DNA from 3 places in the Streptomyces sp. RK9 genome. Region 1 is predicted to be linked to each of the others. Evidence: riboswitches for the same ligand, from Rfam matches in the RefSeq annotation. Region 1 holds a riboswitch; each other region holds the start of a gene.
The links. A riboswitch is a leader RNA that binds a small molecule or an ion and turns the genes downstream of it on or off. The one in region 1 is predicted to bind cobalamin.

Region 1 (3,267 bases):
CCGCGCGCGGTGCGGGTCTTCTCCCAGGCGGGGAAGGGGCCGATGGGGGTCCCCCCTGCACCGGAGCCTGTCGAAGGTGCTTGGGGGCGCTCGGCGAGGTCGGCGGACGCCTCGTACGAAGCGAGCATGATGCGCTCGGCGATGCGGGTGGAAAGGGCGCGCGCCTCGGGCGAGTCGAACGGCAGCTTCAGCTGGAAGAAGACGTCCTGGAGGCCCATCGCGCCGAGGCCCACGGGCCGCCACTTGGCGTTGGAGCGCCCGGCCTGCTCGGTCGGGTAGAAGTTGATGTCCACGACGCGGTCGAGGAAGGTGACGGCCGTGCGCACGGTGGCGTCGAGCCGCTCCCAGTCGATGTCGCCGCTCGCCGTGTCGACGAACGCGCCCAGGTTCACCGAACCCAGGTTGCACACGGCCGTCTCGCCGTCGTCCGTGACCTCCAGGATCTCCGTGCAGAGGTTGGAGGAGTGGACGGTGTGGCCGGGCTCGGCGGTCTGGTTGGCCGTGCGGTTGGCGGTGTCCTTGAAGGTCATCCAGCCGTTGCCGGTCTGCGCGAGGGTGCGCATCATCCGGCCGTACAGCTCACGGGCGGGGATGGTCTTCTGCGCGAGACCGGCCGCCTCCGCCTTCTTGTACGCGGCGTCGAACTGCTCGCCCCACAGGTCGACGAGCTCGGGCACGTCGGCCGGGGAGAACAGCGACCACGGCTGGTCGGCGGCGACGCGGCGCATGAACTCGTCGGGGATCCAGTGCGCCAGGTTCAGGTTGTGGGTGCGCCGGGCGTCCTCGCCGGTGTTGTCCCGCAGCTCCAGGAACTCCTCGATGTCGGAGTGCCAGGTCTCCAGATAGACCGCGGCGGCGCCCTTGCGGCGGCCGCCCTGGTTCACGGCGGCGACGGAGGCGTCGAGCGTCTTCAGGAACGGCACGATGCCGTTGGAGTGCCCGTTGGTGCCGCGGATCAGGGAGCCGCGCGAGCGGATACGGGAGTACGAGAGCCCGATGCCGCCGGCGTGCTTGGAGAGCCGCGCGACCTGGTGGTAGCGGTCGTAGATCGAGTCCAGCTCGTCGAGCGGCGAGTCCAGGAGGTAGCAGGACGACATCTGCGGGTGCCGGGTGCCGGAGTTGAAGAGCGTCGGCGAGGACGGCAGGTAGTCCAGACGGCTCATCAGGCGGTAGAGCGCGGCGACCTCGTCCAGGGCCCGCTCGGAGGCGTCCTCGGCGAGACCGGCGGCCACGCGCAGCATGAAGTGCTGCGGGGTCTCGACGACCTTGCGGGTGATCGGGTGCCGGAGCAAGTAGCGGCTGTGCAGGGTGCGCAGGCCGAAGTAGCCGAAGCGGCGGTCGGCGCCGTCGGCGAGCGCGGCGTCCACGAGGCCGTCGAGGTGCTCCGCGTGCAGCGTGGCGAACTCGGCGGTGCGGTCCGCGATCAGGCCCTCGCGGTGGCCGACGGCGACGGACTTGGAGAACGACGTGACGCCCTGCGAGGCGGCTTCCTCGCGGATGCCGATGGTCAGGAGCCGGGCCGCGAGCTGCGAGTACGCGGGGTCCTCGGAGATGAGGCCGGCGGCCGCCTCGATCGCGAGCTCCCGCAGCTCCACCTCGTCGGCCTTCGCCGAACGGCCGCGCAGCGCGGCGGCGGCGACCCGGCCGGGGTCGGCGTCGGGGAGGTCGGCGGTGAGGTCGGTCAGGACGCGCAGCAGGGCGGTCCCCGGTCCGTCGGTGGTCTGCGCGGCCTGCTGGGCCTCGGCCTGCTCGGCGGCCTGCGCTGACGCGGGTTCGGCGGGCGCGATGGTCACGTGGTGCTCTCCCTCGCTCGGCTCTGGGCCTTCGAGGGGGCAGGACGGCACGGACGCGCCCGCGCAGGGGCGACTCCGCGTCCACCAACCCATTCCGCGAGGCCCGGACGTCTCTGGCACCGGGACCGGACGGTCCAGGTGCGCTGTCGGCAGGTCGTCGGACTCACCGGCGCATGTTGCGGGCGCGAGCGCACAAATGCGTACCAGTACACCGTTGCGGGACAGTTCCGGACTTGCACCGGATTCCCCTGCGGCGACAGCGAGGACGAGCATACATCTTGTGCTGGCTTTCGGTGCCACCCCTAGATGTTGTGTCGGAGGGTAGTGGCGCTGTCGCGCGACGGGGCGCCCTGAACCTCAACTCGGGGGCGGGGCGTGGCATTCCGAGGGGGCGTTCAGCCACCCGCGCCCGGCGGGTCCTGGGGCGCGCCGTCGCCGTCGCGGGGGATGTCGCCGCGCTCCACCGGCGTCGCGGGGGAGGTCTTCTTCGGCAGTACGGCGTCCAGCTCGGCCGCGTCCGCGCGGTGCGCCTCCTCGGCGGCGGCGCGCAGCGTGTCGCGGTCCACGAGGGCGGGGTCGGCGGAGAGCTGGATGCGCAGGCCGTGCTCGGAGCGGGCGTACGCGTGCCAGGAGCCGGACGCGTCGGTGCTGTCGGGCGCGCCGGGGCCCGGCGTGCGGTACCAGCCCTTGCCGTCCTTCTCGCAGCGCTTCGCGGGCGGGTGGAGGCCTCGGCAGGACGTGTCGTCGACGGTGCCCCGCTCCACGCCGACCTTGATCTGCGCGCCGCCCTTCCTCGCCACGTACACCGCCTGGAAGCCGTCGTCCCCGAGGACGCCCACGGACTGCTCCGCCAGCGTGAACCCGTCGGCCTCGGTCACGTACACGTGCGCCGTCCGGGTCTGGGCGGCGCGGGCGCGGTCCTCCAGGTCGGCCCGGGAGGGCGTCGATCCGGCGCCGGAGCCCGCGTCCTCGGAGGCCCTGTTCTCGGACCCGGCGGTCTCGGTGCCGCACCCGGTGAGGGCGAGGGGCGCGAGCAGCAGCAGGGCGGCGGGGAGCAGGAGGTGAGTGCGCGGCATGGGCCCATTCTTTCGTACGCCGGTTCGGGGCCGGAGGCGGCACGGCGAAGGCCGCCGCGCCCCGGGCGGGGACGCGGCGGCCTCCAGGCGGGGCCGGGGCCCCGGGCGTCAGTGCCCGGCACCCACCTTCGGCAGTTCGACCGCCACGCCCTTGTCGCCGGCGTCCGCGGTGTAGTCCTCCGGGGACGTCTCGTCGACGCCGTCGGGGGCGCCCGCGGCCCGCAGGACGAAGGTGAGGACGACGGTCACGACGACGTTCAGGACGAACGCGGTCAGGCCGATGTAGCCGATCTCACCGATGCCCGGGATCTCCTTGGACGAGCCGCCGAAGTGCTTCTGCGTCGGCGAGGCGACCCCGTACGCGGCGACCGTCCCGTAGATCATGCCGACCGCCCATC
Region 2 (3,267 bases), on a different replicon from region 1:
GTGCCGTACGACTGGACCCAGCCGTGCTGTGTGGCCAGGTAGCCGGTGAGCTGCTCGGCGAAGTACTGCACCATGTCGTTGCGTTCGGGCTCGCCGTGCACCAGGACGTCGATGCCGGTCTTCTCCTGGAAGGAGATGACCTCGCGGATCTCGTTCTCGATGCGCTGCTCGTACCCGGCGGTGTCGATGCGCCCCGCGCGCAGGTCGGCGCGGGCCGCGCGCAACTCCGTGGTCTGCGGGAACGAGCCGATGGTGGTCGTGGGAAGCAGCGGCAGGCCGAGGTGGGCGCGCTGGGCGGTCGCCCGCGCGGTGTACGGCTGCGAGCGACGGCCGTCGGCGTCGGTGACGGCCGCGGCCCTGGCCCGGACGGCCGGGTCGTGGGTGATCGCAGAACCGGCGCGCGAGGCCAGGTCGGCCCGGTTGGCGGCGAGTTCGGCGGCGATGGTGTCCGTACCCTGCGCGAGGCCCTTGGCCAGGGTGACGATCTCGCCGGTCTTCTGCTGGGCGAACGCGAGCCAGCGCAGGATCTGCGGGTCGATGTCGCGCTCGGCGGCGGCGTCGATCGGGACGTGCAGGAGGGAGCAGGAGGCGGCGACGTCGACCCGGTCGGCGAGGCCCAGGAGCGTCCCCAGGGTGGCCAGGGACTTCTCCAGGTCGTTGATCCAGATGTTGCGGCCGTTGACGACACCGGCGACGAGGCGCTTGCCGGGCAGGCCGCCCACTGAGGCGAGCGCGTCGAGGTTGGCGGCGGCCGCGTCCGTGAAGTCGAGGGCGAGCCCGTCGATCGGGGCCTTCGCCAGGACCGGCAGGGCGTCGCCGAGCCGGTCGAAGTAGGAGGCGACGAGCAGCTTCGGCCGGTCGGTGAGGGCGCCGAGGTCGCGGTAGGCGCGCTCGGCGGCGTTGAGGTCGGCCGGGGTGCGGTCCTGGACGAGGGCGGGCTCGTCGAGCTGCACCCATGCGGCGCCGGCCGCGCGCAGGTCGGCGATGACCTCCGCGTACACCGGAAGGAGCCGGTCCAGGAGGGTCAGCGGCTCGAAGTCCGCGGCGACGCCCGGGGCGGGCTTGGCGAGCAGCAGATACGTGACGGGGCCGACCAGGACCGGACGGGCGGCGAGGCCGAGCGCGAGGGCCTCCTTCAGCTCGGCGACCTGCTTGGTGGAGTCGGCGCTGAAGACGGTGTCGGGGCCGAGCTCCGGCACGAGGTAGTGGTAGTTGGTGTCGAACCACTTGGTCATCTCGAGCGGCGCCACGTCCTGGGTGCCGCGGGCCATGGCGAAGTAGCCGTCGAGGGCGTCGGCGTCGACGGCGGAGCGGTGCCGCTGAGGAACGGCGCCGACCATGACACTCGTGTCCAGGACGTGGTCGTAGTACGAGAAGTCGCCGGTCGGCACCTCGTGGACACCGGCCGCCGCGAGGCGCTGCCAGGTGGAGCGGCGCAGCTCCGTCGCGGTCTCCTTCAGGGCTTGTGCGGTGACGCGGCCCTTCCAGTACCCCTCGATCGCCTTCTTGAGTTCACGGCCTGCGCCCTGACGGGGGTAGCCGTACACGGTGGCCCGTGCTGCCGCGGCTGCGGACTTCGCTGTCACGGAAATCTCCTTCGCGAGATGACTCCTGAGAATCCCGGGACGGGACACGGACGCGAAGGGATGACGAACAGGACGGACCGCACACACGCCACTGGCACGGTGCTCCGCCTGTATGCACGCCGACCCGCCCACGAGGTCACCGGGATATCCGCACGCGATCGGTCACGTACGGGCAACGGGCAGGTCTTCGGACTCGCGGGCACGTCCGCCGAGGCGGACACCTACTGACCGTCGCTTCCCGGATCCGCGGCCGGATCCAGTGCTCATGACGGTGGTCGTTCCCACTCACCGCTGCGGGGCAGTCCCGGATTCCCACCGGGTTCCCTCTTACGACGCGCCTGCCTGGCGGACAGGGCGAACCAGCTGCACGCGTCAGATTAGAGGGTGGACGCGCTCCTGGGCAGCGGTGTTCACATTCCGGAACGTGAGATGAGACACGGGTCGGGGTCGTTTGGGCGCACGCCCGCACGGCCCCGACCTCGGCACGTCCTAGTGGAACTGCTCTTCTTCGGTGGAGCCGGAGAGCGCGGTGGTGGAGGAGGCCGGGTTGACCGCGGTGGACACCAGGTCGAAGTAGCCGGTGCCGACCTCGCGCTGGTGCTTGACGGCGGTGAAGCCGTGCTCCTGCGCGGCGAACTCCTTCTCCTGCAGGTCGACGTACGCGGTCATGCCGTGGTCGGCGTAGCCGCGGGCGAGGTCGAACATGCCGTGGTTGAGGGAGTGGAAACCGGCCAGGGTGATGAACTGGAACTTGTAGCCCATGGCGCCCAGTTCGCGCTGGAACTTGGCGATCTGGTCGTCGTCGAGCGCGGCCTTCCAGTTGAAGGAGGGCGAGCAGTTGTAGGCCAGCATCTGGTCGGGGTGCTCGGCGTGGAGGGCCTCCGCGAACTCGCGGGCCTGGGCGAGGTCGGGGGTGCCGGTCTCGACCCAGATGAGGTCGGCGTACGGGGCGTAGGCGAGGCCGCGCGCGATGACGGGGGCCATGCCGTTCCGGACCCGGTAGAAGCCCTCGGCGGTGCGCTCGCCGGTCACGAACTCGGCGTCGCGCTCGTCGACGTCGCTGGTGAGGAGGTTGGCGGCGAGCGCGTCGGTGCGGGCCACGATCAGGGTCGGCACATCGGCGATGTCGGCGGCGAGGCGGGCCGCGTTGAGGGTGCGGACGTGCTGGGCGGTGGGGACGAGGACCTTGCCGCCGAGGTGGCCGCACTTCTTCTCGGAGGCGAGCTGGTCCTCGTAGTGGATGCCGGCCGCGCCCGCCGCGATCATCGCCTTGGTCAGCTCGAAGGCGTTCAGGGGGCCGCCGAACCCGGCCTCGGCGTCGGCCACGATCGGGGCCAGCCAGTCCACGGCGGAGTCGCCCTCGCTGGTGGCGATCTGGTCGGCGCGCAGCAGCGCGTTGTTGATGCGGCGGACCACCTGCGGCACGGAGTTGGCCGGGTAGAGCGACTGGTCGGGGTAGGTGTGCCCGGCCTGGTTGGCGTCGGCGGCCACCTGCCAGCCGGACAGGTAGATCGCCTGCAGCCCCGCCTTGACCTGCTGCACCGCCTGGCCGCCGGTCAGCGCGCCGAGGGCGTGCACGTAGTCCAGCTCGTGCAGTTGGCGCCACAGCCGTTCGGCGCCGCGCCGGGCCAGGGTGTGCTCCTCGCGGACGCTGCCGGACAGCCGCACGACGTCCGCGGCG
Region 3 (3,267 bases), on a different replicon from region 1:
CGGCGAGATCGTCACCGCCGTCCTGGACCGCACGCCGTTCTACGCCGAGTCCGGTGGCCAGGACAGCGACGCGGGCCGGCTCTCCGGCGCCTCGGTGGAGGCCGACGTGCTCGACGTGCAGCGACCGCTGCCCGGACTCGTCGCACACCAGGTCCGCGTCACCGCGGGCGAACTGGCCGTCGGCGACCCCGTGCACGCCGCCGTCGACCCCGAGTGGCGCCTCGGCGCCCGCCAGGCCCACTCCGGCACCCACGTCCTGCACGCCGCCCTGCGCGAGGTCCTCGGCCCCACCGCCCTGCAGTCCGGGTCCTACAACCGCCCCGGCCATCTGCGCCTGGACTTCCCCTGGCGCGGCGGGCTCTCCACCACCGTCCGCAGCGAGGTCGAGGAGGCCGCCAACCGCGCGCTCCGCCGCGACCTGCCCGTCGGCGTGCGCTGGATGACGCTGCCCGAGGCCAAGGAGCTCGGCGCGCTCGCCCTGTTCGACGAGACGTACGGCGAGCAGGTACGGGTCGTCGAGATCGGCGGCGCCTGGTCGCGCGAGCTGTGCGGCGGCACGCACGTCGAGCACGCCGCGCAGGTCGGCGTCGTCGCGCTGACCGCCGAGTCGTCCGTCGGCGCGGGCATGCGGCGCCTGGAGGCCGCCGTCGGCATCGAGGGCTTCGCTCATCTGGCGCGCGAGCGCGACCTCGTCGCCCGCATCGCCGAGCAGGTGCAGGCGCCCCGCGCCGAACTGCCCGAGCGCATCGCCGGACTCCTCGACCGGCTCAAGGCCGCCGACCGCGAGAACCAGCGGCTGCGGCAGGCGGCCCTCGCCGTCCGCGCGGGCGAACTGGCGGACCGGGCGGTCGACGTGGCCGGCACGGGCGTCGTCACCGCCACCGTGGACGGCGACGCCGGGGCCGCCCGCACCCTCGCCCTGGACGTGCGCGGGCGGCTGCCCGGCGAGCGCCCGGGCGTGGCCGCCGTGGCCCTCACCGCTGACAAGCCCGTACTCGTCGTCGCCGTGAACAAGGCCGGGCGCGCGGCGGGACTGTCCGCGTCCGCGCTGGTCAAGCGGCTGCTCGGCGGGCGGGGCGGGGGCTCGGACGAGGTGGCGCAGGGCGGCGGGGCGAGCGCGGCGGACCTCACGTCCGCGCTGGCGGGCCTTGCCGGTGTCGTACGCGCCGAACTGGGGGCGTGACACCCCACTAGGAGCTGGACAGGGGGTTCCCACGGCAAGTGGGAACCCGTCCGCTGTGGACTTACTAGGACGTCCAAGTATATGTTCGTGACGAAGCCCGCGGTGCAGGGAAGCCGGTGTGAATCCGGCGCGGTCCCGCCACTGTGACCGGGGAGTGCGTTCTCGCGTGACACAACGCCACTGACGGAGAAGTCCGTTGGGAAGGCGGGAGAACGGGCGCTGATCCGGGAGTCAGGATACCGGCCGTGGGGTGTTCCGTGTTGTCCACGAGGATGGAGCAGACACGCATGGCCCCGGTGCGCACCCACGACCCAGGTGATCCGGCGATGCGAGCGACAACCCCCGCTGTCTGACGGCCCCCTGGCCGTTCGCGTCCCTCTGTCCGACCGTCACCCCGGCATGCCCGCGCACGCCGCCGACGGCCGGTCGGGCGCGCCCGTCCCCGGATCCACACCTGACGAAAGAGCAGGCTCCCATGGTCCGTGAACTGACCCACTTCATCGGCGGCAAGCACATCCCGGGAACATCGGGCGCGCACGCCGACGTGTACGACCCGAACACCGGCGAGATACAGGCCAGCGTCCCGCTCGCGAACCGCGCGGAGACCGAGGCCGCCATCGCCGACGCGGCCGAGGCGCAGCGCGAGTGGGGCGAGTGGAACCCGCAGCGCCGCGCCCGCGTCCTGATGCGGTTCCTGCGGATCGTCGAGGGCGAACGCGAGTCGCTGGCCCGGTTGTTGTCGGCCGAGCACGGCAAGACCGTCGCCGACGCGCACGGCGACCTCCAGCGCGGCCTCGAGGTCGTGGAGTTCGCCGCGGGCATCCCGCACCTGCTCAAGGGCGAGTTCACCGACAACGCGGGGACCGGCATCGACGTGCACTCGCTGCGCCGCCCCATCGGCGTCGTCGCGGGCATCACGCCGTTCAACTTCCCCGCGATGATCCCTCTGTGGAAGGCCGCGCCCGCCATCGCCTGCGGCAACTCCTTCATCCTCAAGCCGTCCGAGCGCGACCCGTCCGTCCCGCTGCGCCTCGCCGAGCTCTTCCTGGAGGCGGGCCTGCCGCCGGGCGTCCTGAACGTCGTCAACGGCGGCAAGGAAACCGTCGACACCCTCCTGGAGGACCCGCGCGTCGAGGCCCTCGGCTTCGTCGGCTCCACGCCGATCGCCGCGCACATCTACGCCACCGCCGCCGCCCACGGCAAGCGCGCCCAGTGCTTCGGCGGCGCCAAGAACCACATGATCGTGATGCCGGACGCGGACCTCGACCAGGCCGTGGACGCCCTGATCGGCGCCGGATACGGCTCCGCGGGCGAGCGCTGCATGGCGATCTCCGTGGCCGTGCCGGTCGGCGAGTCCACCGCCGACGCCCTGGTGGCCCGCCTCAAGGACCGCATCGGCGCGCTGCGCATCGGCCGCTCCGACGACCCCGAGGCCGACTTCGGCCCGCTCGTCAGCCGCGACGCCCTCGACCGCGTCCGCTCCTACGTCGACCTCGGCGTCGAGGAGGGCGCCGAACTCGTGGTCGACGGCCGGGACTTCACCCTCCCCGGCCACGAGGACGGCTTCTTCGCGGGCGCCTCGCTCTTCGACCGGGTCACCCCGGACATGCGGATCTACCAGGAGGAGATCTTCGGCCCGGTCCTGTCCGTGGTCCGCGCCGCCGACTACGAAGAGGCGCTGCGGCTGCCCAGCGAGCACCCCTACGGCAACGGCGTCGCGCTCTTCACCCGCGACGGCGACACCGCACGCGACTTCACCCGCCGCGTCGACACCGGCATGGTCGGCGTCAACGTCCCCATCCCGGTCCCCGTCGCGTACCACACCTTCGGCGGCTGGAAGCGCTCCGGCTTCGGCGACCTCAACCAGCACGGGCCGGACTCCATCCGCTTCTACACCCGCACCAAGACCGTCACCTCGCGCTGGCCCTCCGGGGCCAAGGAAGGCGCGAGCTTCACCATCCCGACGATGCGGTGACCGCCATGACCAGTTCCCTGCTCACCGAGGACCAGCTCGCCATCGTCGAGACCACCCTCGACTTCGCCCAGGAACACCTCGCCCCGCACGCCCTCGCCTGGGACCAGGA

Region 2: another riboswitch for cobalamin. It lies ahead of metE (5-methyltetrahydropteroyltriglutamate--homocysteine S-methyltransferase); the one in region 1 lies ahead of AB6L24_RS31560 (ribonucleoside-diphosphate reductase subunit alpha).
Region 3: another riboswitch for cobalamin. It lies ahead of AB6L24_RS02255 (CoA-acylating methylmalonate-semialdehyde dehydrogenase); the one in region 1 lies ahead of AB6L24_RS31560 (ribonucleoside-diphosphate reductase subunit alpha).

The regions. Positions count from the first base shown of each region.
Region 1 covers NZ_CP173704.1:2,540,859-2,544,125, forward strand. The annotation lists gene AB6L24_RS31560 (ribonucleoside-diphosphate reductase subunit alpha) at 1-1,793, opposite strand, end outside; cobalamin riboswitch at 1,924-2,083, opposite strand; gene AB6L24_RS31565 (hypothetical protein) at 2,189-2,869, opposite strand; gene mctP (monocarboxylate uptake permease MctP) at 2,978-3,267, opposite strand, start outside.
Region 2 covers NZ_CP173703.1:4,631,471-4,634,737, forward strand. The annotation lists gene metE (5-methyltetrahydropteroyltriglutamate--homocysteine S-methyltransferase) at 1-1,586, opposite strand, end outside; cobalamin riboswitch at 1,747-1,965, opposite strand; gene aceA (isocitrate lyase) at 2,076-3,267, opposite strand, start outside.
Region 3 covers NZ_CP173703.1:519,471-522,737, reverse strand. The annotation lists gene alaS (alanine--tRNA ligase) at 1-1,183, shown strand, start outside; cobalamin riboswitch at 1,249-1,446, shown strand; gene AB6L24_RS02255 (CoA-acylating methylmalonate-semialdehyde dehydrogenase) at 1,659-3,158, shown strand; gene AB6L24_RS02250 (acyl-CoA dehydrogenase family protein) at 3,164-3,267, shown strand, end outside.